Regions from separate parts of the Pseudomonas sp. SMV71 genome, predicted to be linked through region 2. Evidence: predicted binding sites of a transcription regulator. Region 2 holds the regulator's gene; the other holds the start of a gene.
The links. Region 2 encodes sigma-54, which starts transcription at its own class of promoters, with help from an activator protein. Its sites were predicted from a motif close to ANTGGCATNNANNTTGCTNT; they were not measured.

Region 1: the regulator sigma-54 is predicted to act here: its motif matches at 9,860-9,879, upstream of glnK (P-II family nitrogen regulator).

The regions. Positions count from the first base shown of each region.
Region 1 covers NZ_JBKGGU010000012.1:136,125-151,346, reverse strand. Annotated here, with positions in the region: gene ACLEJQ_RS14675 (putative bifunctional diguanylate cyclase/phosphodiesterase) at 1-130, shown strand, start outside; gene ACLEJQ_RS14670 (NorM family multidrug efflux MATE transporter) at 256-1,653, opposite strand; gene ACLEJQ_RS14665 (LysR substrate-binding domain-containing protein) at 1,810-2,730, shown strand; partial or broken gene ACLEJQ_RS14660 (Cache 3/Cache 2 fusion domain-containing protein) at 2,919-3,992, shown strand; gene ACLEJQ_RS14655 (methyl-accepting chemotaxis protein) at 4,035-4,895, shown strand; gene ACLEJQ_RS14650 (aldose 1-epimerase family protein) at 5,132-6,346, shown strand; gene ACLEJQ_RS14645 (YifB family Mg chelatase-like AAA ATPase) at 6,353-7,846, opposite strand; gene ACLEJQ_RS14640 (sensor histidine kinase) at 8,109-9,362, shown strand; gene ACLEJQ_RS14635 (accessory factor UbiK family protein) at 9,408-9,668, opposite strand; gene glnK (P-II family nitrogen regulator) at 10,081-10,419, shown strand; gene ACLEJQ_RS14625 (ammonium transporter) at 10,453-11,787, shown strand; gene ACLEJQ_RS14620 (secondary thiamine-phosphate synthase enzyme YjbQ) at 12,000-12,425, shown strand; gene sutA (transcriptional regulator SutA) at 12,528-12,851, shown strand; gene ACLEJQ_RS14610 (HAD family hydrolase) at 13,052-13,756, opposite strand; gene xerC (tyrosine recombinase XerC) at 13,753-14,652, opposite strand; gene ACLEJQ_RS14600 (DUF484 family protein) at 14,655-15,222, opposite strand, start outside.
Region 2 covers NZ_JBKGGU010000006.1:181,685-196,906, forward strand. Annotated here, with positions in the region: gene ACLEJQ_RS07975 (YhdP family protein) at 1-2,343, shown strand, start outside; gene ACLEJQ_RS07980 (carbon-nitrogen hydrolase family protein) at 2,480-3,343, shown strand; gene tldD (metalloprotease TldD) at 3,349-4,791, shown strand; gene yjgA (ribosome biogenesis factor YjgA) at 4,954-5,478, opposite strand; gene pmbA (metalloprotease PmbA) at 5,587-6,933, shown strand; gene ACLEJQ_RS08000 (HPr family phosphocarrier protein) at 7,163-7,438, opposite strand; gene rapZ (RNase adapter RapZ) at 7,454-8,311, opposite strand; gene ptsN (PTS IIA-like nitrogen regulatory protein PtsN) at 8,314-8,778, opposite strand; gene hpf (ribosome hibernation-promoting factor, HPF/YfiA family) at 8,791-9,099, opposite strand; gene ACLEJQ_RS08020 (RNA polymerase factor sigma-54) at 9,176-10,672, opposite strand; gene lptB (LPS export ABC transporter ATP-binding protein) at 10,836-11,561, opposite strand; gene lptA (lipopolysaccharide transport periplasmic protein LptA) at 11,561-12,106, opposite strand; gene lptC (LPS export ABC transporter periplasmic protein LptC) at 12,093-12,662, opposite strand; gene ACLEJQ_RS08040 (KdsC family phosphatase) at 12,670-13,194, opposite strand; gene ACLEJQ_RS08045 (KpsF/GutQ family sugar-phosphate isomerase) at 13,194-14,168, opposite strand; gene ACLEJQ_RS08050 (ATP-binding cassette domain-containing protein) at 14,445-15,222, shown strand, end outside.

The DNA.
Region 1 (15,222 bases), on a different contig from region 2:
GGAGTTGCTCCGTGGATTCGGGTGCGACCAGGTGCAGGGCTTCCTGATCAGCAAGCCGTTGCCGTTGCCTGAATTGGTTGAGTACCTGATGGTTGATGGTGATCAGGCGACGCAGGAAGGGGTGGTCTGATACCCAACCCTGCGGACAGACCCAGTCCTCTCTGGGAGCGAGCCTGCTCGCGATGACGGCCTGCCAGTCTCATTGATGTGGCAGTCACACCGCTATCGCGAGCATGCTCGCTCCCACAGGAGAGCTCAATCGGCTTGAATGATCCCGAATCCCTGTGGCTCTCCAGACTCACGCCGGATCATCCGCTTCATCTTCCCTTCAAACGCCAGCGTCAGGCTCACGGCGGCGCAGGCCAGACCCAGGGCCAGTCCCCACCAGACGCCGGTAGGCCCCCAGCCAAGGTGAAATGCCATCCACCAGGCCGACGGCGCGCCAATCAGCCAGTAGCAGCCCAGGCCGACCAGGAACGTGGTCTTGGCATCCTTGAGTCCGCGGATGCAACCCATGGCGATGGTCTGCGTACCGTCAAACAGTTCGAACCACGCCGCCACGGCCAGCAGGCTCACTGCCAGGTTGATCACTTCCCGGAAGGCCGGGTCGTTGTGGTCCAGGAACAGACCGACCAGCTGGTTCGGCAGCAGCCAGAACACCATGGCAAACCCCAGCATCGCCGCCGCGCCAAAGCCGATCCCGACCCGCCCGGCCAGGCGTGCCATCAGCAACTGCCCGGCCCCGTAGTGCTGGCCGATGCGCATGGTGATCGCGTAGGACATGCCCGCCGGGACCATGAATGCCACCGAGACGATCTGCAGGGCAATCTGATGCGCCGCCAACGGCGTGCTGCCCATGGTGCCCATGCACAACGCGGCGAACGCGAACAGCCCGACTTCAACCGCGTACGTGCCGCCAATCGGCAGGCCCAGGCGCCAGAGCTCCTTGAGGTACTGGCGATTGGGCCGCGACAACCCTGCAAGCAACGGATAGGCCCGGTAGGCCGGGTGTCGATGGATATGCCAGGCCAGTGCCAGGGCCATGCAGTTGGCGACGATGGCCGTGACCAGACCGATGCCCATCAAGCCGAGCCTGGGCAAGCCGAACATGCCGGTGATGAGTGCGTAGTTGAGCAAGAAGTTGGCCACGGTACCGCCGAGGCTGATCACCATGACCGGCGTGGCCCGCCCGATGGCACTGGTGAAGCCGCGCAAGGCCATGAAGCTCAGGTAGCCGGGCAGGGCGAAGGGCAACGCCAGCAGGAACTGCCCGGCGGACAGCACGTTGGTTTCGGTCTGGCCGAACAGCAGCAGCACAGGCTTGAGGTTCCACAACAATAGCCCGGCTACCAGCGCCATCAGCCACGCCAGCCAGAGCCCGGCCTGGGTCAGGCGGGTCGCGCCTTCGACATCGCCGGCACCCTGACGGATCGCCACCAGTGTTCCCACTGCGGCGATTACGCCGATGCAGAAAATCGACACGAACGAATAAGAGGCCGCGCCGAGTCCACCGCCAGCGAGGGCTTCGGGGCTCAGGCGCGCCATCATGACGGTGTCCGTGAGCACCATGAGCATGTGCGCCAACTGCGAGGCGATCAGCGGCCCCGCCAGCCGCAGGATGGCCCAGAGTTCGGTACGCGCCGGATGCCGCATGATCATCACACTCCATGTTTATACGAGGCAGTAAAGCATCGATTCTCGGCGCTCCCGACGGATTGCACAAAAGGATAAAAAAGATCGCTGGCATGATTAAAACTCATGCTGTCGAAGTTCTGGTAGGGTTCGTCAGGTGCTATAGGAGCTTTCCCGATGTCTCGTCGTTTACCTCCTCTTTATGCGCTGCGGGCCTTCGAAGCGGCGGCGCGGTACAGCTCGTTCACCCGGGCGGCGGAAGAATTGTCGATTACCCAGAGTGCGGTGAGCCGGCATATTCGTACGCTTGAAGAACATTTCGCCTGCCGCTTGTTTTTTCGCAGCGGGCGCAATCTGCAACTGACCGAGGCGGCGCGCCTGTTACTGCCGGGTGTGCGCGACGGTTTCATGGCCCTGGAGCGCGCCTGTCATACTTTGCATGGCGAAGACGGCATCCTGCGCATGAAAGCCCCCTCGACCCTGACCATGCGTTGGTTGCTGGCGCGGCTGAGTCGTTTCCGCCATCTGCAACCTGGCAACGAAGTGCAACTGACCAGCGCCTGGATGGACGTCGATTCAGTGGATTTCAATACCGAACCCTTCGATTGCGCCGTGTTGCTGGGCAACGGGCATTTCCCAGCGGACTGGGAAGCCAGTTTTCTGTTTCCGGAGGAGCTGATTCCAGTAGGTGCGCCGAACCTGCTGAACGACCGGCCCTGGACCGTGGAGCGGCTGGCCAGCGCCGAGCTGCTGCACCCGACCCCGGACCGCCGGGACTGGCGCAGTTGGCTGGAGCGCATGGGCTTGTCTGACCAGGTCTCGCTCAAGGGCGGGCAGGTGTTCGATACGCTGGAGCTGGGGATGATCGCGGCAGCCCGCGGCTATGGCGTTTCGATGGGTGATTTGCTGATGGTGGCCGAGGATGTGGCCCAGGGACGCCTGAGCTTGCCGTGGCCGACGGCGGTGGCCAGCGGCGAGCATTATTACCTGGTCTGGCCGAAGACCCGGCCAGGCGGCGAGCGTCTGCGCCGGCTCAGTGACTTTCTTCAGGGCGAGGTCAAGGCCATGCAGTTGCCAACCGTGCAACGGCTTGGCTGAATCGATGCAGTGCCCGTGATAGCCACTTGGTATTATTCCTCCCAAACCGCTCAAGTATTTGGCTTGGCTGCCGAATCCGTGAACATGGAACCCTCGTTCAGAAAGGGCAAACACACACATTACCTTGAATAGAATGCCGAGCGTGCGACGTGATCAAGGATGATCCGGTGTCTCGGCCAGGAGCCGTCATGTCTCAACCTCGTGCCCGGATCGCCTCACAGCTGGGCCTCGCCCTCGCCGTGATACTGGCGGTCGTGATTTCCGGCAGTACCGTCTTCGCCTTGCGTTCGCTGGACACCGCCAACCTCGCCACCCGTGAGGAGCACTTGGCCAGCGAAGCGCGTCTGATGGCCGACCAGCTCAATACTTTTCATGGCACCTTGCGCGAGAGCACCCAGCGTTTGGCCGGCCTGTTCGAAAAACGTTTCAGTGCGGGCCTGAGTGTGCATCCGGACCAGCCGGTGACGGTGGCAGGCGTACAGACTCCTGGCCTGAACCTGGCCGGCGAAGTGCTGAACAACAACTTCAAGGAAGTTGACGAGTTCAAGCAGATGACGGCGGGTACAGCCACGATCTTCGTGCGCAGCGGTGATGATTTCATTCGGGTCAGCACCTCGGTGGCCAAGCAGGACGGTTCGCGAGCCATTGGTACCGTGCTCGACCACGCCAGCCCGGCCTATGCTCGTTTGACCAGTGGGCAAAGCTACATTGGCCGTGTCCTGCTGTTCGGCCGTTACTACATGACGCAGTACAGCCCGGTGACCGACAGCAGTGGCAAGATCATCGCCGCGCTGTATGTGGGGTTCGACTACACCGACGCCCAAAACGCGCAGTTCGAAAACCTCAAGCGCTTCCGTATCGGCAAGACCGGTTCGCTGGCGCTGCTGGATGAGCAAAACAAATGGCTGGTGCCGCCGGCTGGCGTCCAGGCGCTTGATTCGGCCGTCACGACCGTCGTTGGCCTGGTGAAAACCCCCGGCAAGGGCGCGTTCTGGAGCGACACCGCCGAGGACTTCTACAGCGTCGCGGTACCGTTCGAGGGCGGTCCATGGGCGGTAGTGGCGAGCATGCCCAAGGCCGAGATCCGCGAAGTGACCTGGAGCGTCGGTATTCAGCTGGCAATCGGCAGCCTGCTGGCGATGCTGTTGGCAGTCGGCGCGGCCATGTGGTTACTGCGCAGCAAACTCGCCCCGCTGGGCGATCTGGTGCGTCAGGCCGAAGCCCTGGGCGCCGGCGACTTGAGCGTGCGCCTGAACGTGTCGAGCCATGACGAAATCGGTCAATTGTCCCGCGCCTTCAACCAGATGAGCCAGGCACTGTCGACCATGGTCGAGCACATCCGCAAGGCCTCCCAGGAGGTCAACAGCCGTGCCCAGGCCCTGGCCGGGTTGTCCAGCGGTGCGTATGAGGGGATGGAGCAGCAGTCGGGCGAAATCACCAGCATGGCCGGCGCGGTGGAAGAGTTCAGCGCGACTTCGCTGAACATTGCCGACAACATGGGCAACACCGAGCGCCTGGCCCAGGAAAACGCCCAGCAGACCCGGATCGGCCGAACCTCGATGGACGAAGCGTCCTCGTCCCTGGAGCAGATTGCCGGCGCGTTGAACAGCACCGCCACGGTCATCAATACCCTGGGCCAGCGCTCCCAGGAAATCGGCGGCATCGTTGGCGTCATCACCTCCATCGCCGAACAAACCAACCTGCTGGCGTTGAACGCGGCCATCGAAGCCGCCCGTGCCGGTGAGCAGGGCCGTGGGTTTGCCGTCGTCGCGGATGAAGTGCGCAGCCTGGCCTCCCGTACTCGTCAGGCCACGGACGAGATTTCCGGGATGATCAACAGCATCCAGCAGGAAACCGGCAATGCCATCAGCACCATGGAGCAAGGCAACCTGCTGATGCAGGAAGGCCTGTCGCGCAACGCCAACGTCGCCTCGGCCCTGGCGCGCATCGACGAGCAGAGCCGCTCGGCCGGCCAGCAATTCGCTGCGATCACCACCGCTACCCAGGAACAAAGCAGCACCGCGACCCTACTCAGCAGCAACCTGCAAAGCATCGCCATGGCCAACAGCGAACAGCGCCAGGTAGTTTCGGACCTGGCGCTCACCGCCAAGGAACTGGAAAAACTGGCCCAGGACCTGCGCCAAGAGGTTGATCGGTTCCGCTGAGTCGTCCCGTTATGAGCAAGCTCACCCATACCCCTGTGGGAGCGAGCTTGCTCGCGATGACGGCCGCCCGGCTAACATCATCTCAATCTGACCCACCGCTATCGCGAGCAAGCTCGCTCCCACAAAAGCTACCACCCTGGTGTCGCTCCTTTTTAGGAAAATTGCTGTTTTTAGGCTTGCTGAAACGTTTCTTCAAGTCTATAAAATCCGCACAACTCCAAGAAAAGGCCATGACCATGACTGTGTTCAAACTTCTCGTGACCCTCGGCGCCCTGGGCGCTGCCTCCCATGCCATGGCCTGGGATTACGTCCTGCTCGACACCGACAAGGCCGCGCAACCATGGCAAGTCACCAGCCAGCAGTTGGGCGTGAAGACCGACAAACCGTTCTCCGTGACGATGCGCACCCTGCATGGCGGCCGGCAGGAGGGTGTCAGCATCGTCGACATCGACAATGGCACTCTCAAGCTTTCGGTGGTCCCGACCCGCGGCATGAACGTGTTGCAGGCCTCAGTCGGCAGCGTGCGCATGGGCTGGGATTCGCCGGTCAAGGAAGTGGTCAACCCGGCCTTCATCGAACTCAACGGCCGCGCAGGCCTGGGCTGGCTCGAAGGCTTCAACGAACTGGTAACGCGTTGTGGCTACGAATGGGTTGGCCACCCCGGCATGGATAACGGCGAGCTGCTGACCCTGCACGGTCGTGCGGCCAATATTCCGGCCAACAAGGTCACCCTGCATATCGATGAAAAGCCGCCCTATGCCATCACCCTGCGGGGCGAGCTGAAGGAGCAGGCGTTCAAGAAGGTCGATTTCTCGGTGCAGACCGAACTGGTCACCGAACCCGGCAGCGTGACGTTCGCCCTCAACGATACGCTGACCAACAACGGCGATTACCCGAAGGAATACCAAGCCCTCTACCACAGCAATTTCAGCACGCCGTTCCTGGAGCAGGGCGCGCGTTTCGCCGCCCCGGTCAAGCAGGTCTCGCCGTTCAACGACAAGGCCAAGGGCGATCTGGCAGATTGGCAAACCTACCGTGCCCCCACCAAGGATTACGACGAAACGGTCTACAACGTCGTGCCGTATGCCGACGCCAAGGGTGACACGCTGACCGTGTTGCACAACAAGGCCGGCAGCCTCGGCGTGTCGGTGGGCTTCAACACCAGCACGCTGCCGGTGTTTTCCCTGTGGAAAAACACCGATACCCAGGGCCAGGGTTACGTCACCGGATTGGAGCCAGGCACCAGCTTCTCCTATAACCGCCGGTATCAGCGGCCGCTGGGCCTGGTCCCTAGCATCGGCCCGAAAGAACACAAGCAGTTCAAGATCCACTACAGCCTGTTGGCGGACAAGGGTGCAGTGGACAAGGCACTTGCACGCATCGAGGCCATCCAGAACGGCCAGAAAACCGAAGTGCGCAACGCGCCGCTGGTGGACCTGACCAAGCCGTGATGCGGTTCATGGCGTAGCGGGCCGATACTGCAACGCTTCGGCCAGATGCTCGCGGCGGATGTCTGCCGCTTGTTCCAGGTCCGCCAACGTCCGGGCGACCTTGAGCAGGCGGTGGGCGGCACGCAGCGACAAGGTCAGTCGTTCGCAGGCGGTTTCCAGCCAGGTTTCGTCGGTTGTGGATAACTTGCAGTGCCGACGCAGCCCCGGCAGATCAAGGAAGGCATTGGCGCAGCCCTGGCGTCGCTGTTGACGTTCGCGGGCCTCGGCCACTTGTGCGGCAATGGTGGCGGTGTCCTCACCCGTTGCGCTCTTGGGAGTGAGCGCGGTGGCTTCCCGGGCCACGGTCAGGTGCAGGTCTATGCGGTCCAGCAAAGGGCCGGACAACTTGTTGCGGTAGCGTTGCACCATGTCCGGCGTGCACGAACAGCGACCGCTGGGTTCGCCGAGATATCCGCAGGGGCAGGGATTCATCGCCGCGACCAGTTGGAAGCGTGCCGGGAAGCGCACCCGATCACGGGCGCGGGACACCACGATGTGCCCTGACTCCAATGGTTCTCTCAAGACTTCCAGGACCTTGCGGTCGAACTCCGGCAATTCATCGAGAAACAGCACGCCATGATGGGCGAGGGTGATTTCCCCAGGTTGCGGCTTCGACCCGCCGCCCACCAGCGCCGGGCCGGAAGCCGAGTGATGGGGTTGGCGAAACGGCCGCTGCGGCCAATGGCTCAGCGGCACGCAACTGGCCACCGATTGAATCGCCGCCACTTCAAGGGCCTCGCTCTCGGCCAAGGGCGGCAAAAGCCCCGGCAGACGGCTCGCCAGCAAGGTCTTACCGGTGCCCGGCGGTCCGCTGAACAACAGGTTATGTGCGCCCGCGGCGGCAATCAGCAGGGCGCGCTTGGCCCCGGCCTGGCCTTGCACCTCATTCAAGTCCGGGTAGGGTTTGCTGGCTGAAAGCAGCCCGTTGGAAACAAATGGCTCGACCGGCGTATGGCCGTTGAAATGCGCCACGGCTTCGAGCAGATGATCCACGGCGATCACCTTCAGGCCCGACGCGAGGCAGGCCTCTTCGGCATTCGCCCGTGGCACAACCAGCATGCGTCCGGCCTTGCGTGCCGCCAACGCCGCTGGCAGTACCCCGCGCACCGGGCGCACCGCGCCGGACAAGGCCAGTTCGCCGAGGCACTCGACGTCGTCCAGCGTCAGGGTCGGCACCTGCACGCTGGCCGACAGGATGCCCAGGGCAATCGCCAGGTCGAATCGCCCGCCGTCCTTGGGCAGATCCGCCGGTGCCAGGTTCAGGGTGATGCGCCGTGCCGGGAAGCTCAGGCCCGAATTGATGATCGCGCTGCGCACCCGGTCCTTGCTTTCCTTCACTGCGGCCTCCGGCAGGCCGACCATCGTCAGCGATGGCAAACCGTTGGCCAGGTGGACTTCGACGGAAACGGCGGGGGCCTCCACCCCCACCTGGGCGCGGCTGTGGACAATGGCGAGCGACATGAATCGTTCCTTGAGTGGATAGGGCACCGCGTCCTGCGGTTTTTGAAGATTAGTCGTGAGGCGGAATCTGGGCGTGGTAATTGAGGGGAGAAAATTTGGCAGGATGTTTCGACAGCCAGCGACGCCCGAGAGTGCCAAGCGCAATACAGGTTCAGCGGATGCCTGCCTTCACCCGTCCAAGCGAAATGCCAGGGACCGGCCTAGACTCCGATTTGCCCGGTCGGCACTCGGGCGGTATCGACGGCACAGGGAGGAAGTGGCCATGAACGATCTGCTGGCTCTGTTAACCGACAAGCGCTTCATGCCCCACGGACATTGCTATATGTGGCGGCCGGATTTGCTGTGGACCAATGTCATCGCCGATGGCTTGATCACCCTGTCCTACGTCACCATTCCCTTAACGCTTCTGTACTTCATCCACAAACGCAAGGATGTCCCGTTCGACTGGATGCTGGCGGCCTTCGGCGTCTTTATCCTGGCCTGTGGGACCAGCCATGTCATGGAGATCCTGACCATCTGGCAACCTTACTACTGGCTGTCGGCGCTGGTTAAGGTGATCACTGCGATTGCCTCGGTGATTACCGCCGTCCTGCTGGTCCGGCTGGTGCCTGCGGCACTGAAGATTCCCAGCCCCCAGCAACTGGCCAGGGTCAACGATGAGTTGCGCGAGGCGCAGGCTGAATTGGTGACCACGGCGCGTCGGGCCGGCATGGCGGAAATCGCCACCAATGTGCTGCATAACGTGGGCAATGTGCTTAACAGTGTCAATGTGTCAGCCCAGCTCCTGTACGACAAAGTGCACGCGTCCAAAGGGCAGGGAGTCGCGAAGGTCGTGCAGTTGATGAAAGAACATTCCCACGACTTGGGTGAGTTTTTCAGCAGCGACCCGAAGGGCCGCGCCCTGCCGGAATATCTGGGCAAGCTCGCCGAGTCGCTGGCGATCGAACAGCAGAGCATGATCAATGAGTTGGCGCAGCTCACCAAAAGCATTGACCATGTCAAAGAAATCGTCGCCACACAGCAGGCGTATGCCGGCAACTCAAGTGTGTTGGAGCCGGGTTCGTTGCGAGAGTTGATCGAGGACGTGGTGCGTATCTGCCATGTTTCCCTGGCGCGCCATCATGTGACGGTGGTCAAGGAGCTCGACGACGTCCCGCCGATGCCCTTGGATAAACACAAGGTGCTGCAAATTCTGATCAACCTGGTCAATAACGCCAAGCAGGCCCTCGATCCGGTCGAGGACCGGCCTTCCCGGATCGTTCTGCGCCTGAAGGCCGTGGAAAACAAGCGAGTGAGAGTCGAGGTCGAGGACAATGGCGAGGGTATATCCATGGGCAATCTCACCCGCGTGTTCGAGCACGGTTTCACGACACGGGTCGACGGCCATGGTTTCGGCTTGCACAGTTGTATCCTGGCGGCCCATGAAATGGGTGGTGAATTGATGGTGCAAAGCGACGGGCCGGGTCTCGGGGCGCTGTTTGCGCTAGAGCTGCCAATGGTGCCCACCCAGGATTGACCTCATGGAGAAATCCATAAGGTCAGTCATGGGGACCCGAAGTCGTTATTGCTCTGCTGGCGCCAATCGCGCTTCCAGCTCCGCCACCTTCGCCTCCAGGCTTTCCAGCCGTGCCCGGGTCCGAGCCAGCACCACCATCTGGCTGTCGAATTCTTCCCGGCTCACCAGGTCCAGCTTGCTGAAACCACTTTGCAGCAGGGCCTTGAACTGGCTTTCGATTTCGCTCTTGGGCAGCGCGGTGTCACCGCTCAGGAGGCGGGCGGCATGGCCGCTCAGGGCGTCGAGGAGATCTTTGGGCGCAAGCATGTCAGGTGTCCTGGAAACAATGGTGGGCAGTGTATCACGCAGTGTCTGTCACCATTCGCAAGCATGGCTGCACGCTTTTCGCGCACGGGGCCGGGCGCCGTCGCACTGTTGTTGTGCGTATCGCTGCGGTTCGCGGGGCCGTTGAACCGGGTTCAGTGGGTAAGCCCCTGAAATCAGTGGAGTTGGGCACAGATGGCAAGGTTTCTGCTTAGAGGCTGGTGACCCTTGCACTGATGCAGTCGTTGTGACGAATGCAGTGCAGCAGACGAAGCGGGGAGCTTCGTCAGGAACGGTTGACTGGCGCCTGTCGGGCAACTTGGGCCGACGACGCGTTACAAAGCCAGGCACTGCGCTTAGACTTGAGTCGGGTTTGTTTTCCTGGGGCAAGTCCACCAATTCGGGAGAAAGTTTCATGAAGCTAGTCACTGCCATCATCAAGCCGTTCAAGTTGGACGACGTGCGCGAGTCGTTGTCCGAGATCGGCGTGCAGGGCATTACCGTTACTGAGGTCAAAGGCTTCGGTCGGCAAAAAGGCCACACCGAGCTGTATCGCGGCGCGGAATACGTGGTCGATTTCCTGCCCAAGGTGAAGATCGATGTGGCCATCGACGACAAGGATCTGGACCGGGTGATCGAAGCGATTACCAAGGCCGCCAACACCGGCAAGATCGGTGACGGGAAAATCTTCGTGGTCAATCTGGAACAGGCTATTCGCATCCGTACCGGCGAAACCGATACCGACGCCATCTAAGCCGCCCAACCCAACGCCCCAGGAGAAAACAATATGACTCTGCGTAAATTCGCAGGGCTAGGAGCCCTGTTGTCCTTCGTAATGCCTGGCCTGGCCATGGCAGAAGAAGCGGCAGCCCCTGTCCTCAATTCTGGCGACACCGCCTGGATGCTGACTGCCACCATTCTCGTCCTGTTCATGACCATTCCAGGCCTGGCGCTGTTCTATGGCGGCATGGTGCGTTCGAAAAACCTGCTTTCCGTGATGATGCAATGCTTTGCCATTACCGGTCTGATCAGCATTCTGTGGGTCATCTATGGCTACAGCATTGCGTTCGACACCACCGGCATGGAGCAGGGCGTCGTCAATTTCAACTCCTTCATCGGCGGCCTGGGCAAGGCGTTCCTGGCGGGCGTCACGCCGGCCAGCATTACCGGGCCGACTGCACTGTTCCCTGAAGCGGTGTTCATCACGTTCCAGATGACTTTCGCGATCATCACCCCGGCGCTGATCGTCGGTGCGTTTGCCGAGCGGATGAAGTTCTCCGCCATGCTGGTGTTCATGGGCGTGTGGTTCACCCTGGTCTATGCGCCGATCGCGCACATGGTCTGGTCCGGTAACGGCGGCCTGTTGTGGGACTGGGGCGTACTGGATTTCGCCGGCGGCACCGTGGTGCACATCAACGCCGGTATCGCGGGCCTGGTGGCGTGCCTGGTGCTGGGCAAGCGCAAAGGCTTCCCGACCACGCCGATGGCCCCGCATAACCTGGGTTACACCCTGATGGGCGCGGCCATGCTGTGGGTCGGCTGGTTCGGCTTCAACGCCGGCTCTGCCGTGGCTGCAAACGGCACCGCCGGCATGGCGATGCTGGTGACCCAGATCGCCACCGCTGCGGCGGCGCTGGGCTGGATGTTTGCCGAGTGGATCACTCACGGCAAGCCAAGCGCACTGGGCATTGCCTCGGGCGTGGTGGCCGGCCTGGTGGCGATCACCCCGGCCGCTGGCACCGTGGGCCCGATGGGTGCCCTGGTCATCGGCCTGGCGGCAGGCGTGGTGTGCTTCTTCTGCGCCACCACCCTCAAGCGCAAGCTCGGTTATGACGACTCCCTGGATGCCTTCGGCGTGCATGGTATCGGCGGTATCCTCGGCGCGATCCTGACCGGTGTCTTCGCTGCACCGGCCCTGGGTGGCTTCGGTACCGTGACCGACATCGGCGCCCAAGTGTGGATTCAGTTCAAGGGTGTCGGCTTCACGGTGATCTACACCGCGATCGTCACCTTCATCATCCTCAAGGTGCTGGACGCCGTCATGGGTCTGCGTGTCACCGAGGAAGAAGAAGCGGTGGGCCTGGACCTGGCCCAGCACAACGAACGCGGCTACAACCTGTAAGTACGCGCACTGAAAAAATGCCCGGCCTTGCCGGGCATTTTTTTGCCTGGCATTTGTCATTGCTCACATGAGGTGCCGGTTTTTCCGACGTCCTTTGTCATGTAAGCGACATGGTTTTCTACCGCCAAAGGCTTACATCGAAGGAGGAATATTAGGCTCTTTGTTTTTTTCCTGAGCGCGCTAGAATGCGCGCCGAACGTGCGGAGATCTGTATGTGGCAACAGAAGCTGATCACCCTGCGGGCCAAGCCCCGAGGCTTTCACCTGGTGACGGACGAGTTGGTTGCCGGCCTGCCTGAACTCAAGGCATGTCGTGTCGGTCTGTTGCATCTGTGGCTGCAGCATACCTCGGCCTCGTTGACCATCAACGAGAACGCCGATCCGGCGGTTCGTCGAGACTTCGAACGATTTTTCAATCGGCTGATCCCACAAGGAACCGCCGATTACGAGCACAACGACGAAGGCCTGGACGACCTCCCGGCGCACTTCAAGGCCAGCGTGCTCGGCTGCCAGCTCAGCCTTCCGGTCACGGCGGGACGGCTGGCATTGGGAACCTGGCAAGGTGTCTATCTGGGCGAGCACCGTGATCATGGCGGTGCTCGTAAAGTCCTCGCCACCTTGTACGGTGAAGAGGCATAACTGCCGGTTGCCGGCGGATGTTGAATTTTTTCTGGCAGCCTTCGAACTGTTGGCGAAGCTGGTCTATAACTAATCTGCTTTTCGCAAGTCATGAGGTAGAACATGAGCGACGATGATCTGGAAAACGACGACCTCGAAGTAGGCGACGAAGACGAGGCCGAGGACGGTCTTGAAGCAGCGGCCGAAGACGTTGCCGATGACGATGGGGCCGACGTTCCAGCCCCGACCGCCAAAGGCAAGGCCAAGGCGGCGGTGTCGGTCGACGAGTTGCCAAGCGTAGAGGCCAAGAACAAGGAGCGTGATGCGCTCGCCAAGGCCATGGAGGAATTCCTGGCCAGGGGCGGAAAGGTACAGGAAGTGGAGGCCAACGTGGTCGCCGATCCGCCCAAGAAGCCCGACAACAAGTACGGCAGCCGCCCTATCTGAGTTTCTGCTTCTTGCTTGCTGAAAAAGCCCGCCGTCGCTGCGGGCTTTTTCATGGGCCGGATAAAGTTTCAGGTTGGTTGTGTCTCATGTGGGAGCGAGCCTGCTCGCGATGGTGGCGGTACATCCGACATCGATGCAAGCTGACCCACCGCTATCGCGAGCAGGCTCGCTCCCACAGGGGGATTGAGGTGATTGCAGGCTCAGGGCTGGCTATGCCAGCCCGCCAGCAACTCCGGCAGTTCGGTCAGGCTGCGGATCTCGGCATCCGGTTTGTGTTCGGCCTCCCAGGTCTTGCCCGTCGGATTGAACCACACGGCGCGCAGGCCGGCCTGTTGGGCGCCGGCGATGTCGTCGCCCGGATGGTCACCGATGTGCACAGCGGTTTGCGCGGTGGCGCCGCCGCGTTGCAGGGCTTCGTGGAACAGCCGGGCGTCTGGCTTGGCGATGCCGATGTCTTCGGCGCACAAGGCGAACTTGAAGTAGTCCGCCAGGCCCAGGCGACGCACGTCGGCGTTGCCGTTGGTGACCACGCCGAGGGCGAAGTGGTTGGCCAGGACTTCCAGGGTCGGCTGCACCTCGGGAAAGATATCCAGTTGATGACGGGCGTGCAGGAACGTTTCGAACGCCTGGTCCGCCAGTTCCGACGCTTGCCACTGGTCATAGCCGGCGTCTTGCAAGGCCCGGAACAGTACTCGTCGGCGCAGCGCGCTGATGCGATGCTTCAGGCCGGGCTCTTCACGTAGCACTTGCTCGCGAATCGCCCACAGGTGCTCCACCGGCACGCCGCCCAGATTCGGTGCGTTGTCGGTCAGCCATTGGCGTAATACGGCTTCGGCGCTGGCGATCACCGGGGCGGTATCCCACAGCGTATCGTCCAGGTCGAAAGTGATGAGCTCGATGGTCATGATTCGTCGCCCTTGATGCGTTTGGCCCTGGGGTGGGCACTGTCATAGACCGTCGCCAGGTGCTGGAAGTCCAGATGGGTGTAGATCTGGGTCGTCTTGATGTCCGAGTGACCGAGCAATTCCTGGACGGCACGCAGGTCCTGGGAGGATTCCAGCAGATGGCTGGCGAAGGAGTGCCTGAGCATGTGCGGATGCAGGTTCTGCCCCAGCTCGCGTTCGCCGGCCGCCTTGACCCGCAATTGGATCGCCCGCGGGCCGAGGCGTCGACCCCGTTGGCTGACGAACACCGCGTCGTCGGCGGGGTTGGCCAACGCGCGCAATGGCAACCAGGCCTCCAGCGCTTCCCGGGCCTTGCGCCCGACGGGCAACAGGCGGGTCTTGCTGCCCTTGCCGAGCACCTGGACCATGCCATCGGCCAGGTCCAGCTGATCAAGGTTCAGCCCGGTCAGCTCGGAAAGGCGCAGGCCGGAGGAATAGAACAGCTCGAGGATCGCCTGGTCTCGCCGGGCCAGGAAATCATCCTCGACGGCGCCTTCGAGCAGTTGCAGGGCGCGGTCGGTGTCGAGGGTTTTCGGCAACCGGCGTTCGCCCTTGGGCGGCGCCAGGCCGGTGGCCGGGTCGTGATCGCACAGGCCTTCGCGGTTCAGGTATTGATACAGGCCGCGTACCGCCGACAACAGGCGTGCCAGGCTGCGGGAGGATTGGCCCTGTTGGTGCAGACGCGCGATCAGGCTGCGCAAGCGCTGGATGTCCAGCGTCTGCCAACTGCCGATGTTCTGCTTCTGGCACCAGCCCAGGACTTTCTCCAGGTCACGACGGTAGGCTGATAGCGTGTGGGGCGACACCTGGCGCTCACTGCGCAAATGTTCGCAGTAGGCGTCCAGTTGCCGCTCCATCATCAGCGTACCGAGCGCAGTGAGCCGGCAACCCGAGGCAGCACGCGACCGGTGACTTCGGCGATGTAGCTCAAAAACAGCGTACCCACCGAACTCTTGTAGTGCTGCGGGTCGCGGCTGGCGATGGCCAACACACCGTGCACGCCCTGATGGGCAATGGCGACCACGGCCGTGGAACCGATCTGCTTGCGTTGCTCTTCGCCGAACAGGAAATCCAGTTCATGTTCGCGCAGGCTGCCGCTGACGCTTTTGTTTTCCGTAAGCAGGCCGCCAATGGCCGTCTGCGCGTCGGCGTGGGTCACCCAGCGGCCCACCGGCATGGCGTTGTCGCCAAACAGGATCAGGCTGACAAACGGCACCTGGAAATCCTGGCGCAGGCTGTCTTCGACACTCATCACCACATCTTCGAGGGTGCTGGCGTCCATCAGCGCCAGGATCAACCGACGGGTCTTGTCGAAGAGCCGGTCGTTGTCCCGGGCCACGTCCATCAGGTGCGACAGGCGATGGCGCATTTCGATGTTGCGCTCGCGCAGGATCTTCATCTGGTGCTCCACCAGCGACACGGTGTCA
Region 2 (15,222 bases):
GCCGGCGACTTCCTGATCCGCCTGCATTTCGATCACAGCCAGGAAGACTACATGGACCTGCGGGTCGGCCTGGTGGATGGGGATGGCCGCTACACTGGCAAATACCTGCCGGCGGTCCTCAGTCCGGCACTGGACGAGTGGTTGCGGACGGCAATCGTCAAAGGCGCGGTAGACCAGGGTTTTTTCCAGTACCAGGGCTCTCTGAACCACGGAGCAAGCGATGCGGCCCGCAGCATCAGCCTGTTCTTCAAGGTGCATGACGCCGAACTAGCGTTCCAGCCGGGCTGGCCGTCGGTCAGCAAGGTCAGCGGCGACGTCTTCGTCGAAGACAGCGGAGTGCGCATCTATGCCAGCCAGGGGCAGTTGCTGGACACCCAGGTCAAGGATGTCTCGGTAGAGGTTCCCCATGTGCCCAGCGGACAGAATTCCCACCTGCTGCTCGATGGCAGTTTCGTCGGGGGCTTGGGCGATGGCCTGAAAATCCTCCAGACAGCGCCAATCGGAACGGCCGAGACGTTCGCCGGTTGGGAAGGCGAGGGTAATCTGCAAGGCAGCGTGAAGCTCGATATTCCACTGGTCAAAGGCGAGCAACCGAAGATCCTGGTGGACTTCGCCACCGATAATGCCCGGCTCAAGCTCAGCGAGCCGGTGCTGGAGTTGACCCAGCTCAAGGGCGACTTCCGCTTCGACAGTAGCAAGGGGTTGAGCGGCAAGAACATCGGCGCCCGGGCGTTCGACCGGCCCGTGACCGCACAGATATTCGCCGAGGGCCGGGCGGGCGCGCTCAATACGCGGGTAACCGCGTCCGGGCGGGTGGAGGTCAAGAAACTCACTGACTGGCTGAACGTGACCCAACCGTTGCCCGTCTCCGGCGTGGTGCCTTACCAGCTGCAAGTGATACTCAACGCAGCGGACAGCCAGCTGTCGGTCAGCTCCAATCTCAAAGGCGTGGCCGTGGACCTGCCGGCGCCTTTCGGCATGGCTGCCGATGCCGGGCGCGACACGCTGTTTCGCATGACGTTGCAGGGGCCGGAGCGCCGTTATTGGGTCGACTACGGCGACCTCGCCAGCTTCACCTACGCCGCGCCGAGCGGGAAGGTCGCAGATGGCCGCGGCGAGTTGCTGTTGGGCGATGGCGATGCAGTGCTGCCGGGAGCCAAGGGGCTACGCCTGCGCGGAAACCTGTCGGAACTGGACGTGGGTCCCTGGCAGGATCTGCTGAGCAAGTACGCCGGCCAGGACCCGGGAGGCAGCGCCAGGCAATTGCTTAGCAGTGCCGATCTTAAAGTCGGCAAGCTCACAGCCATGGGCACGACCCTGGACCAGGCCGCGCTGCAGCTGGACCGCAAGCCGGAAGCCTGGGCCTTGCAGCTCGACAGCCAACAGGCCAAGGGCAGCGTGATCGTGCCCGACGCAAAGGCTGCGCCGATTGCCATCACGTTGGATTATGTCCGCCTGCCGGCCGCCGACCCTACCGTGCAGGCCGATGAAAACGCTCCGGATCCGTTGGCATCGGTCGACCCAACCAAGATCCCGGCGCTGGACATCGCTATCGACCAGCTGTTCCAGGGGCCCGACCTGGTGGGGGCATGGTCGCTGAAGGTCCGGCCGACCGCCAAGGGCATCGCCCTGAACGCATTGGACATGGGCCTCAAGGGCATGGTGCTGAACGGCAGCGGCGGCTGGGAGGGCGTGCCCGGGTCTACCACCAGCTGGTACAAGGGCCGGATCAGCGGCAAGAACCTGGCTGACGTGCTCAAGGGCTGGGGTTTTGCGCCGAGCGTGACCAGCCAGGAGTTCCGCCTGGATGTCGACGGGCGTTGGCCCGGTTCGCCGGCCTGGGTCGCCACCAAACGCTTCTCCGGAAGTCTCGATGCCTCGTTGAGCAAGGGGCAGTTCGTCGAAGTCGAGGGCAGCGCCCAGGCGCTGCGGGTCTTTGGCCTGTTGAATTTCAACTCCATCGGGCGGCGCTTGCGCCTGGACTTCTCCGACCTGTTCGGCAAGGGCTTGAGCTACGACCGGGTCAAGGGACTGTTGATCGCCAGCAACGGCGTCTATGTAACCCGTGAGCCCATCACCCTGACAGGGCCGTCGAGTAACCTGGAACTCAACGGAACGCTGGACATGGTGGCCGACCGGGTCGACGCCAAGCTTCTGGTCACGTTGCCGGTGACCAACAACCTGCCGATCGCCGCGTTGATCGTCGGGGCTCCGGCAGTGGGCGGGGCGCTGTTTCTGATCGACAAACTGATCGGCGACCGCGTGGCGCGCTTTGCCAGCGTAAGATACGACGTCAAGGGGCCGTGGAAAGAGCCTAAGATTACCTTCGATAAGCCGTTTTGATTGACTAAACAATTCACTGTGGGAGCGAGCTTGCTCGCGATGATGCAGGTATATCCAACATCTATGTTGACTGGTACACCGTAATCGCGAGCAAGCTCGCCCCCACAGGGGCACCACCAAGCAAAGGAGAACGGCCATGCCAGTCGCAGTCATCCAAATGGTCAGCCAGAGCGACGTACTCGCCAATCTGGCCCGGGCTCGGCTGCTGCTGGAGCAGGCGGCGGCCAAGGGCGCGAGGCTGGCGGTGCTGCCCGAGAATTTCGCCGCCATGGGCCGGCGGGACATTGCCGGCATCGGTCGCGCAGAAGCCTTTGGTCAGGGGCCGATCCTGCCCTGGTTGAAACAGGCTGCCCGTGACCTCAGGTTATGGATCGTGGCCGGTACGCTGCCACTGCCTCCGGTGGATCGGCCCCAGGACAAAGCCCATGCCTGTTCGCTGTTGGTGGACGATCAGGGCCAGATCGTGGCGCGCTATGACAAGCTGCATCTGTTCGATGTGGATGTGGCGGACAATCGTGGGCGCTATCGCGAGTCCGATGACTATGCTTATGGCAGCAATGTGGTGGTCGCCGACACACCCGTAGGTCGGATTGGCCTGACGGTCTGCTACGACTTGCGTTTCCCGGAGCTCTATAGCGAGCTGCGGGCCGCCGGAGCCGAACTGATCAGCGCGCCGTCGGCGTTCACCGCGGTAACCGGTCTCGCCCACTGGGACGTATTGATCCGTGCCCGGGCCATCGAGACCCAGTGTTATGTGCTGGCAGCCGCCCAGGGCGGCGTGCATCCGGGGCCACGGGAAACCTTCGGCCATGCCGCGATCGTTGATCCGTGGGGCCGGGTGCTGGCGCAACAGGATCAAGGCGAGGCCGTGCTGGTGGCCGAGCGCGACGGCAACGAACAGGCGTCCATCCGGGCGCGCATGCCGGTGGCCAGCCATCGGCGCTTTTTCTCGCAGGGCGCTCGACAGCGGCCTGTCCAAGACGACGAATTCAAGGCGTAAAACATATGAGCGGGTTGTTGTCCTCAGTCAGTGAACACCTTTTAGCCCCCGGCGGCGTGACCCTCGAAAGCCTGCAAGGCGTGCTGGGCGAGCTGGCCGGCCCGGGCATCGATGCGGCCGACCTGTATTTCCAGGGTCAGATTTCCGAGTCCTGGTCGCTGGAAGACGGCATCGTCAAGGAAGGCAGCTTCAATCTCGACCAGGGCGTGGGGGTGCGTGCCCAGTCCGGCGAAAAAACCGGCTTTGCCTACAGCAATGCCATCACGCTCGAAGCCCTGGGCGCTGCGGCACGTGCGGCCCGTTCGATTTCCCGAGCCGGGCAGAACGGTACGGTCCAGGCCTTCAGCAGCCAGGATGTGGCGCAACTCTATGCGCCGGACAACCCGCTGGAAGTCATCAGTCGTGCGGAAAAGGTCGAACTGCTCAAGCGTATCGATCTGGCGACCCGTGCCCTCGATCCGCGTATCCAGCAGGTTTCGGTGAGCCTGGCTGGCGTCTGGGAGCGAATCCTGGTGGCCTCCACCGATGGCGGCCTGGCGGCGGACGTGCGGCCGCTGGTGCGCTTCAACGTCAGTGTGATCGTCGAGCAGAACGGTCGTCGCGAACGCGGCGGGCATGGCGGCGGCGGGCGCACCGACTATCGCTACTTCCTCAGCGAAGACCGCGCCATGGGCTATGCTCGCGAAGCGTTGCGCCAGGCATTGGTCAACCTGGAGGCCATTCCCGCTCCGGCCGGTACCTTGCCGGTGGTACTGGGCCCTGGCTGGTCCGGCGTGCTGTTGCACGAAGCGGTGGGGCATGGGCTGGAGGGCGACTTCAACCGCAAGGGCAGTTCGGCCTACAGCGGACGCATGGGCGAAATGGTCGCCTCGAAACTCTGCACCATCGTTGACGACGGTACGCTGGCCGGGCGCCGCGGCTCCCTCAGCGTGGATGACGAAGGCACCCCGACCGAATGCACCACGTTGATCGAGAACGGCGTGCTCAAGGGCTACATGCAGGACAAGCTCAATGCCCGCTTGATGGGCGTGGCCCGTACCGGCAATGGACGGCGTGAGTCTTATGCGCACCTGCCGATGCCGCGCATGACCAACACCTACATGCTGGGCGGCCAGAGCGATCCGGCGGAAATCATCGCCTCGGTGAAAAAGGGCATCTATTGCGCCAACCTCGGCGGCGGCCAAGTGGACATCACCAGTGGCAAGTTCGTGTTTTCCACCAGCGAAGCCTATCTGATCGAAGACGGCAAAATCACGGCGCCGGTCAAGGGCGCAACCCTGATTGGCAACGGGCCGGAAGCCATGAGCAGGGTGTCGATGGTCGGTAACGACCTCGCCCTGGACAGTGGCGTGGGGACTTGCGGCAAGGACGGGCAATCGGTGCCGGTAGGCGTCGGCCAGCCGACCCTGAAGATCGATGCGATCACCGTGGGTGGCACGGGCGCGTGATATTCAAAGGTATGCATGAATCGTGGCGAGGGAGCTTGCTCCCGCTCGGTCGGTCCGACGCCTCGGGCGCGGCGACCGCATTGGGGCTACTGCGTAGCCCGGCGGGAGCAAGCTCCCTCGCCACGATAAAGGCAACTCCCAAAGGGGAGTGGGTGTGAGCGATCAACGCAAGCCGCGTTGGGTTTCGTCCAGCTCACGGATGTACTTGAAGATTTTACGGCTCGAAGCCGGTGGCTTGTTTTGCGCCACTTCGTGCTGGGCCTGACGGATCAGGGAGCGCAGCTGCTGGCGATCGGCCTCGGGGTAGTCGATGACGAATTTTTCCAGGGTGCCGTCATCGCCCGCGATCAAGCGATCGCGCCAGCGTTCCAGGTTATGGAAGCGTTCGTTGTACTGGCGGGTGGAGGCATCGAGTTGATCGAGCAGGACCAGGATGGCGCTGGTGTCCTGGTCGCGCATCAGTTTGCCAATGAATTGCAGGTGCCGTTTACGCGCGATATTCGCGGTGTGCTTGGGCGCATCGGCCAGGGCCCGGCGCAAGGCGTCGGTCAGTGGCAGTTTGGCCAGCAAGTCAGGCTTGAGTGTTGTCAGGCGCTCGCCGAGGTCAACCAGAGCATGCAGCTCGCGTTTGACCTGGGATTTGCTTTTTTCACCCTCGTAGAGGGAGTCGTCGTAAGAATCAACCATGGTGGCAGTCCGCAAAGAAACGCCGCCATGATAACCAGTCGGGGGCCACTTGTCCGGCCCGGTCGCTCGAAGGCCGTTACCGAAAGCAGAATTTGAGTGGAGAACACCATGAGTGCAGTTCAGAGCGTCGGCCCGCAAGCGTTGCCGGCCCTGCAGGAACAAGTCGAGCAGATCCTCGCCGAGGTCAAGCGGCAGGGCGCCAGCGCGTGTGAAGTGGCGGTATCCCTTGAGCAGGGCCTGTCGACCTCGGTGCGCCAGCGCGAGGTGGAAACCGTCGAGTTCAATCGCGATCAGGGCTTTGGCATCACCCTGTACGTGGGCCAGCGCAAGGGCTCGGCCAGCACTTCGGCCAGCGGCCCGGAAGCCATCCGGGAGACGGTCGCCGCTGCGCTGGCAATCGCCAGGCATACCTCCGAAGACGATGCCTCGGGCCTGGCCGATGCTGCGCTGATGTGCAAGGAACAGCGTGATTTCGACCTGTTCCACGCTTGGGACATCACTCCCGAACAAGCCATCGAACAGGCGCTGCGTTGCGAAGCGGCGGCGTTCGACGCCGACGCACGGATCAAGAACGCCGACGGCACGACGCTCAACACGCACCAGGGCTGCCGGGTCTACGGCAACAGCCACGGCTTTATCGGTGGCTACGCATCGACCCGCCACAGCCTGAGCTGCGTGATGATTGCCGAGGCCAATGGCCAGATGCAGCGCGACTATTGGTACGACGTCAATCGCCAGGGGCCGTTGCTGGCGGACCCGGTGAGCATCGGCCAGAAAGCCGCGCAGCGGGCCGCCAGCCGCCTTGGCGCGCGCCCGGTGCCGACATGCGAAGTGCCGGTGCTGTTTTCGGCGGAATTGGCCGGCGGCTTGTTTGGCAGTTTCCTGTCGGCGGTGTCCGGCGGCAACCTGTACCGCAAATCGTCGTTCCTCGAAGGCGCGCTGGGCCAGAAACTGTTCCCGGAGTGGATGACCATCGACGAGCGCCCGCATCTGTTGCAGGCCATGGGCAGTGCGGCGTTCGATGGCGATGGCCTGGCGACCTATGCCAAACCGTTCGTGGAAAACGGCGAGTTGGTGTCCTATATCCTCGGCACCTATTCGGGTCGCAAACTGGGGATGCCGAGCACCGCCAACGCCGGCGGCGTACACAATCTGTTCGTCACCCATGGCGAGGAAGACCAGGCAGCGTTGCTGCGACGCATGGGCCGTGGTCTGCTGGTGACCGAGCTGATGGGCCATGGGTTGAACATGGTGACCGGGGACTATTCTCGCGGTGCTGCAGGGTTCTGGGTGGAGAACGGCGAGATCCAGTTCCCGGTCCAGGAAGTGACCATTGCCGGGAACATGCGCGACATGTTCAAGCAGATCGTGGCGGTAGGAAGCGATCTGGAACTGCGCAGCAACATCCGCACCGGTTCGGTGTTGATCGAACGGATGATGGTGGCGGGGAGCTGAGGCCTGATGCATAAAAAAAAGGCGCGTCATCTTTGGATGTCGCGCCTTTTTTTATAAACCAGAAATCCCCGTGGCGAGGGAGCTTGCTCCCGTTCGGCTGCGCAGCAGCCGCAAAAACTCAGCGACAATGAAGATTGAGGTAGCCCGATGGATGGGGTCTGCTTCGCAGACCAGCGGGAGCAAGCTCCCTCGCCACAAAAAGCCAGTCTCAAATGTGCATTGAGAAAGCTTACTCGCCCTCATCAAAATAGTTGTTGATCAACGCTACCAGCGCATCCATCGCTTCCTGTGCTTCATCCCCTTCCGTTGCCAAGTGGATCTTCGTGCCCTTGCCGGCGGCGAGCATCATCATTGCCATGATGCTCTTGCCGTCGATCATCGACTCGGGGCTGCGACCGACCCTGATGGTGGTGTCCTTGAATCGTCCGGCAACCCCGACGAACTTGGCCGATGCCCGGGCGTGCAGGCCCAGCTTGTTGATGATTTCAATTTCCTGAGCGGGCATCGCGGTGTGAATCCTTTAGCTGAGGTCGCGGTGGCGAACCTGGACGTTCTTCAGGGACTGTTGCAGGAGCTGACCCAGGCGTTCGGTCAGGTAGACAGAGCGGTGATGGCCGCCCGTGCAGCCGATGGCAATCGTGACATAGGCACGGTTGCTGGCGGCAAAGCGGGGCAGCCACTTGAGCAGGTAGCTGGAAATATCCTGGTACATTTCCTCGACGTCCGGCTGTGCGGCCAGGTAATCGATCACCGGCTGGTCGAGTCCGGACTGCTCGCGCAATTCGGGTTTCCAGTAGGGATTGGGCAGGCAGCGTACGTCGAACACCAGGTCGGCGTCCACGGGCATGCCACGCTTGAAACCGAACGATTCCACCAGGAACGCCGTCCCTGGCTCCGGCTGGTTGAGCAGGCGCAACTTGATCGTGTCACGCAGCTGATAAAGGTTCAGGTGCGTGGTGTTGACTTTCAGGTCCGCCAAATCGGCGATGGACCCCAATAACTGGGTTTCATCGTCGATAGCTTCGGCCAGGGAGCGATTGGCGTTGCTCAGCGGATGGCGCCGGCGGGTTTCGGAAAAGCGCTTGAGCAGGGTCTCTTCGTCGGCATCCAGATACAACACATCGCACTGGATATGCCGGCTGCGCACTTCCTCGAGCAGTTCCGGAAAGCGCGACAGGTGGCTTGGCAGATTGCGTGCATCAATGGACACCGCCACCAGCGGCTGCGCCAGCTCGGTATGGATCATCGCACGTTCGGCCAGCTCCGGCAGCAGCCCGGCGGGCAGGTTGTCGATGCAGTAGTAGCCGCTGTCTTCAAGCACGTTGAGGGCCGTGCTTTTACCGGAGCCGGAGCGACCACTGACGATGATCATGCGCATGTTTAATGACCGTTCTGCTCGTCCAGGACAACCTGATACAAGGCTTGGTTATTCGGTGCGCTGCGCAGTTTGTCGCGCACTTCCTTGCGGTCCAGCATGCTGGCTATCTGGCGCAGCAGCTCGAGGTGCGCATCGGTCGCCGCCTCCGGGACCAGCAGTACAAACAGCAGGTCGACCGGGGCGCCGTCGATGGCGTCGAAATCAATGGGGGCTTCAAGGTGCAACAGCGCGCTGATGGGCGCGGTACAACCCTTGAGGCGGCAGTGGGGAATGGCGATGCCGTTGCCAAAACCGGTGGAACCGAGTTTTTCACGGGCGACCAGGGCCTCGAAGACACCCTGCATTTCCAGATCCGGCAGGTCGCTATGGATCAGGGTGGCGATTTGTTCGAGGGCTTTCTTTTTACTGCCGCCCGGCACGTTCACCAGGGAACGGCCGGGGGTCAGGATGGTTTCTAGTCGGATCATGGATTGGGGGGATTAACGACCGGTTGCGCCCTGAAGGAGGCTCTGGGTCTTTTCCTTATGCTTTTTGAGTTGGCGATCCAGCTTGTCGGTCAGCAGGTCAATCGCGGCATACATGTCTGTGTGCTCCGCGTTGGCAACCACCTCTCCGCCGGGAATATGCAGCGTGGCTTCGATTTTCTGCAGCAGCTTTTCGACATTCATCGTGACTTGCACGTTGGTGATCTTGTCGAAGTGCCTCTCCAATCGGTCGAGTTTTTCGCCGATGTAGGTGCGCAGAGGTTCGGTCACTTCCAGTTGGTGTCCACTGATGTTGACTTGCATACAGCTTCTCCTTCGTTGCCAGTGCATAAAGCGGCAGGCAGAAATACCTGCCACTGGAACGCTGTGGCGTGGCCGGTTACATCAACCGCTTGCGTTCGCTCGAAGGCGCGATCCCGAGGGACTCGCGGTATTTGGCGACGGTACGGCGGGCCACCTGAATGCCTTGTGCCTCCAGTAAACCAGCGATCTTGCTGTCACTCAACGGCTTTTTCTGATTTTCCGCAGCCACCAGTTTCTTGATGATTGCGCGGATGGCCGTGGACGAGCATTCGCCGCCTTCGGAGGTGCTGACATGGCTGGAGAAAAAGTATTTCAGTTCATAGATGCCCCGTGGGGTATGCATGAATTTCTGGGTAGTCACCCGGGAAATTGTCGATTCGTGCATCCCTACCGCTTCGGCGATATCGTGCAGGACCAACGGTTTCATCGCTTCATCGCCGTACTCCAGGAAGCCGCGCTGGTGCTCGACGATCTGGGTGGCAACTTTCATCAGGGTTTCGTTGCGGCTTTGCAGGCTCTTGATGAACCAACGGGCTTCTTGCAACTGGTTGCGCATGAAGGTGTTGTCGGCGCTGGTGTCGGCGCGCCTGACGAAGCCTGCATACTGGGCGTTGACCCGCAGCTTGGGAACCGACTCCTGGTTCAGTTCCACCAGCCAGCGATCGTTGTGCTTGCGCACGATCACATCGGGCACCACGTACTCGGGTTCGGTGGATTCGATCTGCGAGCCGGGACGCGGGTTGAGGCTCTGGACCAGCTCGATGACCTGGCGCAGCTCGTCTTCCTTGAGCTTCATACGCCGCATCAGCTGGCTGTAGTCGCGACCGCCCAACAGGTCGATGTAATCGGTGACCAGGCGCTTGGCTTCGGCCAGCCAGGGCGTCTTGGCCGGCAACTGGCGCAGTTGCAGCAGCAGGCATTCACCCAGGTTGCGGGCCGCGACGCCGGCGGGCTCGAACTGCTGGATCCGATGCAGGACAGCTTCGATCTCGTCCAGCTCGATATCGAGCTCCGGGTCAAAGGCTTCGAGGATTTCCTCGAGAGTCTCGTCCAGGTAACCCTGATTGTTGATGCAATCGATCAGGGTGACGGCGATCAGGCGATCGGTGTCGGACATCGGCGCCAGGTTCAATTGCCAAAGCAGGTGGCTTTGCAGGCTCTCGCCGGCGGAGGTGCGGGTGGTGAAATCCCACTCGTCGTCATCGCTGCTCGGCAGGCTGCTGGCGCTGGTCTGGTAGACGTCTTCCCAGGCGGTATCCACGGGCAGGTCGTTGGGGATGCGTTCGTTCCATTCGCCGTCCTCAAGGTTATCCACCGTGGGCGCTGCGGCTTCCTGGTAGGACGGTTCCTGGATTTCGGTATGGGTCTTCTGTTCGACGTTGTCGGCCAGTGGATCGGAGTTGTCGAAGTCGTCGCCTTCTTCCTGGCGTTCGAGCATCGGGTTGGACTCCAGGGCCTCCTGGATTTCCTGTTGCAGGTCCAGGGTCGACAATTGGAGCAGACGGATGGCCTGTTGCAGCTGCGGCGTCATCGTCAGCTGCTGGCCCATTCTCAAGACTAGCGATGGTTTCATGGCAGGGGCTTAACACCTTATTCGCCGGCGCACATGCGCCATCCACTACAGGGCGCCGGAGCGCCAAACTTAAGCAAATTATATGCCTGAAACTGAAGTGTTTGCCTAGAGCGCCGCCACAATAAAATCAACAGCGCCCGGGCGACTTGCCAGACACTCGGGCTTACAGGCGGAACTCGTGGCCCAGATACACTTCCTTGACCAGGTCGTTGGCGAGGATGGCGGCGGAGTCGCCTTCAGCGATCAACTGGCCGTCATTGACGATATAAGCGGTCTCGCAGATATCCAGGGTCTCGCGCACGTTGTGGTCGGTAATCAAAACGCCGATCCCCTTGGCCTTGAGGTGGTGGATGATCTGCTTGATGTCCCCCACCGAGATCGGATCCACGCCGGCGAACGGTTCGTCGAGCAGGATGAACTTCGGCGCGGTGGCCAGGGCGCGGGCGATCTCTACGCGTCGGCGCTCGCCACCGGACAGGCTCATGCCCAGGTTGTCGCGAATGTGACTGATGTGGAACTCCTGCAACAGGCTTTCCAGTTCCTGGCGACGGCCGGCCTTGTCGAGTTCCTTGCGGGTCTCGAGGATCGCCATGATGTTATCGGCCACCGACAGTTTGCGGAAGATCGACGCTTCTTGGGGAAGATAGCCGATACCGGCCTTGGCCCGGCCGTGCATCGGCTGGTGGCTGACATCGAGATCGTCAATCAGTACGCGGCCCTGGTCGGCCTGGACCAGACCGACAATCATGTAGAAGCAGGTGGTCTTGCCCGCGCCGTTCGGGCCGAGCAGGCCGACGATCTGGCCGCTGTCAATGGACAGGCTGACGTCACGCACGACTTGACGGCTCTTGTAGCTTTTGGCCAGGTGCTGAGCTTTCAGAGTTGCCATTACTGGGCCTTCTGCTCGGTTTTCTTTCTAGGCTGGATCACCATGTCAATCCGTGGACGCTGCTCGGTCACCTTGTTGCCAGTGGCGCGACCGGCACTGGCCAGTTTCTTGTTGGTGTCGTAGACGATTTTCTCGCCCTGGGTGGTGTTGCCGTCCTTGTCGATGACCTTGGCCCGGTCGATCAGGACAACGCGGTCCTGGGAGGCATGATACTGGATGGTGACGCCATAGCCCTGCACGGGCTTGGTATCGCCGGCCGTCTGCATCTGCTCGAAATAGGCCAGGTTGCCCACCGACGTCACCACGTCGATGTCGCCGGACTGGGTGCGGGTGAGGGTCACGGTATTGCCGGTCACCTTCATCGAGCCTTGGGTGATGATCACGTCACCTTTGTAAGTGGCTACGCCGTTCTTGTCGTCCAGTTGCGCGTCGTCGGCCTGAATGCGGATAGGCTGGTCGCGGTCGGTGGGAAGAGCCCAGGCGCTCGCGCTTCCCAGTGCTGCGCCCAGACTGAGCAAAATAGGGAGGGTTTTAGCGAGCTTCATACTGTCCTCTTACGTTCGATAGCAGGTGTATCCTGCTTTCCTTCAAATACGCCTTCATTCCCGTGCCGGTCGATACACCTCCGGCGCCGTCGATTCTAACGGGTTGCTCGGTCTGCGCATATTGCTGCTGCGGGAACACGGTCATGCGACTGCTGGTGATGACGGTCGTGCGGTTTTTTTCGTCGGTACGGGCCACGCGCACCGAGTCGATCAGTTCCACCTCGGTGCCGCCGGAATTGACTTCGGCGTGCTCGCTCTGCACGTGCCATGGAAATTCTGTGCCGCGGAACATGTTCAGGTCCGGCTTGGTGACCAGGGTAATGTCGGTGGCCTTGACGTGGTCGACCTTGTCGGCCGTCATCTCGTACTGCACTTTGCCGTCGGGCAGGTATTGCAGGGTGTGGGTATTTGACGCATACCAGTCGATTCTTTCCTCGACCTTGGCCGCGGGCTGGTCGAGGAACCGTTCAGGGCTGATGTTCCAGTAGCCGACCGCGGCAAAGATCGCCGCGATGCAGCCGAACACGACGATGGTGCGAATTTTCTTGCTCAGCATAAATGGCTCACAGGTACGCGGCGTTGGCCGCTTCGAGGCGGCCCTGGGCGCGCAGGATCAGTTCACAGAATTCGCGGGCCGCGCCTTCGCCGCCGCGTGCCGTGGTGACGCCGTGGGCGTGCTCGCGTACGAAGCCGGCCGCGTTGGCGACTGCCATGCCCAGCCCGACCCGGCGGATCACGGGAAGGTCCGGCAGGTCGTCGCCCAGGTAGGCCACCTGTTCATAGCTTAGGTTGAGTTGGCCCAGGAGTTCGTCCAGTACCACCAGTTTGTCCTCGCGCCCTTGATAAAGGTGGGGAATGCCGAGGTTTTTCGCGCGCCGCTCGACCACCGGCGTCTTGCGACCGCTGATGATGGCGGTCTGCACGCCGGCGGCCATCAGCATCTTGATGCCCTGGCCGTCGAGGGTGTTGAAGGTCTTGAACTCGCTGCCGTCTTCAAGGAAGTACAGGCGACCGTCGGTCAAGACGCCGTCGACGTCGAACACCGCCAGTTTGATCGCTTGGCCACGGTGCAACAGGTCTGTGTTCATTACATGACTCCGGCACGCAGCAAGTCGTGCATGTTCAGGGCGCCCAACGGGCGGTCTTCGTCGTCGACGACCACCAGGGCGCTGATCTTGTGGTCTTCCATGATTCTCAAGGCCTCGGCGGCAAGCATCTCGGCGCGGGCAGTCTTGCCGTGGGGCGTCATGACCTGGTCGATGGTGGCGCTGTGGATGTCGATGGTGCGGTCCAGGGTGCGGCGCAGGTCGCCGTCGGTGAAGATCCCGGCCAGCTTGCCATCGGCTTCGAGGACCACGGTCATGCCCAGCCCCTTGCGGGTCATTTCCATGAGCGCGTCCTTGAGCAGCGTGCCGCGCAGGACCTGCGGCAGCTCCTGGCCGGCGTGCATCACATTCTCGACCTTCAGCAGCAGGCGTCGGCCGAGGGCGCCACCGGGATGGGAGAAGGCGAAGTCTTCAGCGGTGAAACCCCGGGCTTCCAGCAGTGCCACCGCCAGCGCATCGCCCATGACCAGGGCGGCGGTGGTAGAGGAGGTGGGCGCCAGGTTCAACGGGCAGGCTTCGTGCTCGACATGGACATTGAGGTTCACTTCGGCCGCCTTGGCCAGTGGCGAATCCGGGTTGCCGGTGACGCTGATCAATTGGATGCCCAGGCGTTTGATCAGTGGCAGCAACGTGACGATTTCATTGGTCGAGCCCGAGTTGGACAGGGCCAGGATGATGTCGTCCCGGGTGATCATGCCCATGTCGCCGTGGCTGGCCTCGGCCGGGTGGACGAAGAAAGCCGTGGTGCCGGTGCTGGCCAGGGTAGCGGCGATCTTGTTGCCGATGTGCCCGGACTTGCCCATGCCGACCACGACCACGCGGCCCTTGCTGGCCAGAATCATCTCGCAGGCGCGTACGAAATCAGCGTCGATGTGGGGAAGCAAGCCTTGTACGGCTTCGATCTCGAGGCGGATGGTACGTTGTGCCGATTGAATCAGGTCGCTGGATTGGCTCATGTCAGAAATCGTATAGCCCGATGAAAAGGCGGCGATTATAGCGGTAATGAACGATTCCCTCACGTAAGTTCGTCATGCTTTGTGTGAATGGCTCGCCAGGCCTGAAATAAACTGTCGCTGTTTACTCGTGTGCGGACTGAACCGGCAGGGGGCTGGGCCTTGGGCGCATGGCGGTTGCAGTGATATAGTTCGCCGCCGGTTCGGGTGTCCGGCGGTGCTGGCGTCAGTCAGCCGGTCAGGGCATCCGGATGTGAGGCTGCATCGCAAGGAGTTTAGATGAGTGCCGACAACGCCTACGCGGTCGAGCTGAAGGGGCTGTCCTTCAAGCGAGGGACGCGCAGCATTTTCAATGACATCGATATTCGCATTCCACGCGGCAAGGTGACCGGCATCATGGGGCCTTCCGGGTGCGGCAAGACCACGCTGCTGCGCCTGATGGGCGCACAGTTGCGCCCCAGTGCCGGCGAAGTGTGGGTCAACGGCCAGAATCTTCCCGAGTTGTCACGCAGCGACCTGTTCGATGCGCGCAAGCACATGGGCGTGCTGTTCCAGAGTGGCGCGCTGTTTACCGATCTCGATGTGTTCGAGAACGTGGCGTTCCCCTTGCGGGTTCATACCGAGCTGCCGGACGAGATGATCCGCGACATCGTCCTGCTCAAGTTGCAGGCGGTCGGGCTGCGCGGCGCCCTCGACCTGATGCCGGACGAGCTGTCCGGCGGCATGAAGCGTCGGGTCGCGCTGGCGCGGGCGATTGCCCTCGATCCGAAGATCCTCATGTACGACGAGCCCTTCGTCGGCCAGGACCCGATCGCCATGGGCGTGCTGGTGCGCCTGATCCGTCTGCTCAACGATGCTCTGGGCATCACCAGTATCGTGGTTTCCCACGACCTGGCCGAAACCGCGAGCATCGCCGACTACATCTATGTGGTAGGCGATGGCCAGGTGCTGGGGCAGGGCACGCCCCAGGAACTGAAGGATTCGGATAACCCGCGCATCCGTCAATTCATGAAGGGCGATCCGGACGGTCCGGTGGCGTTCCATTTTCCGGCCACGG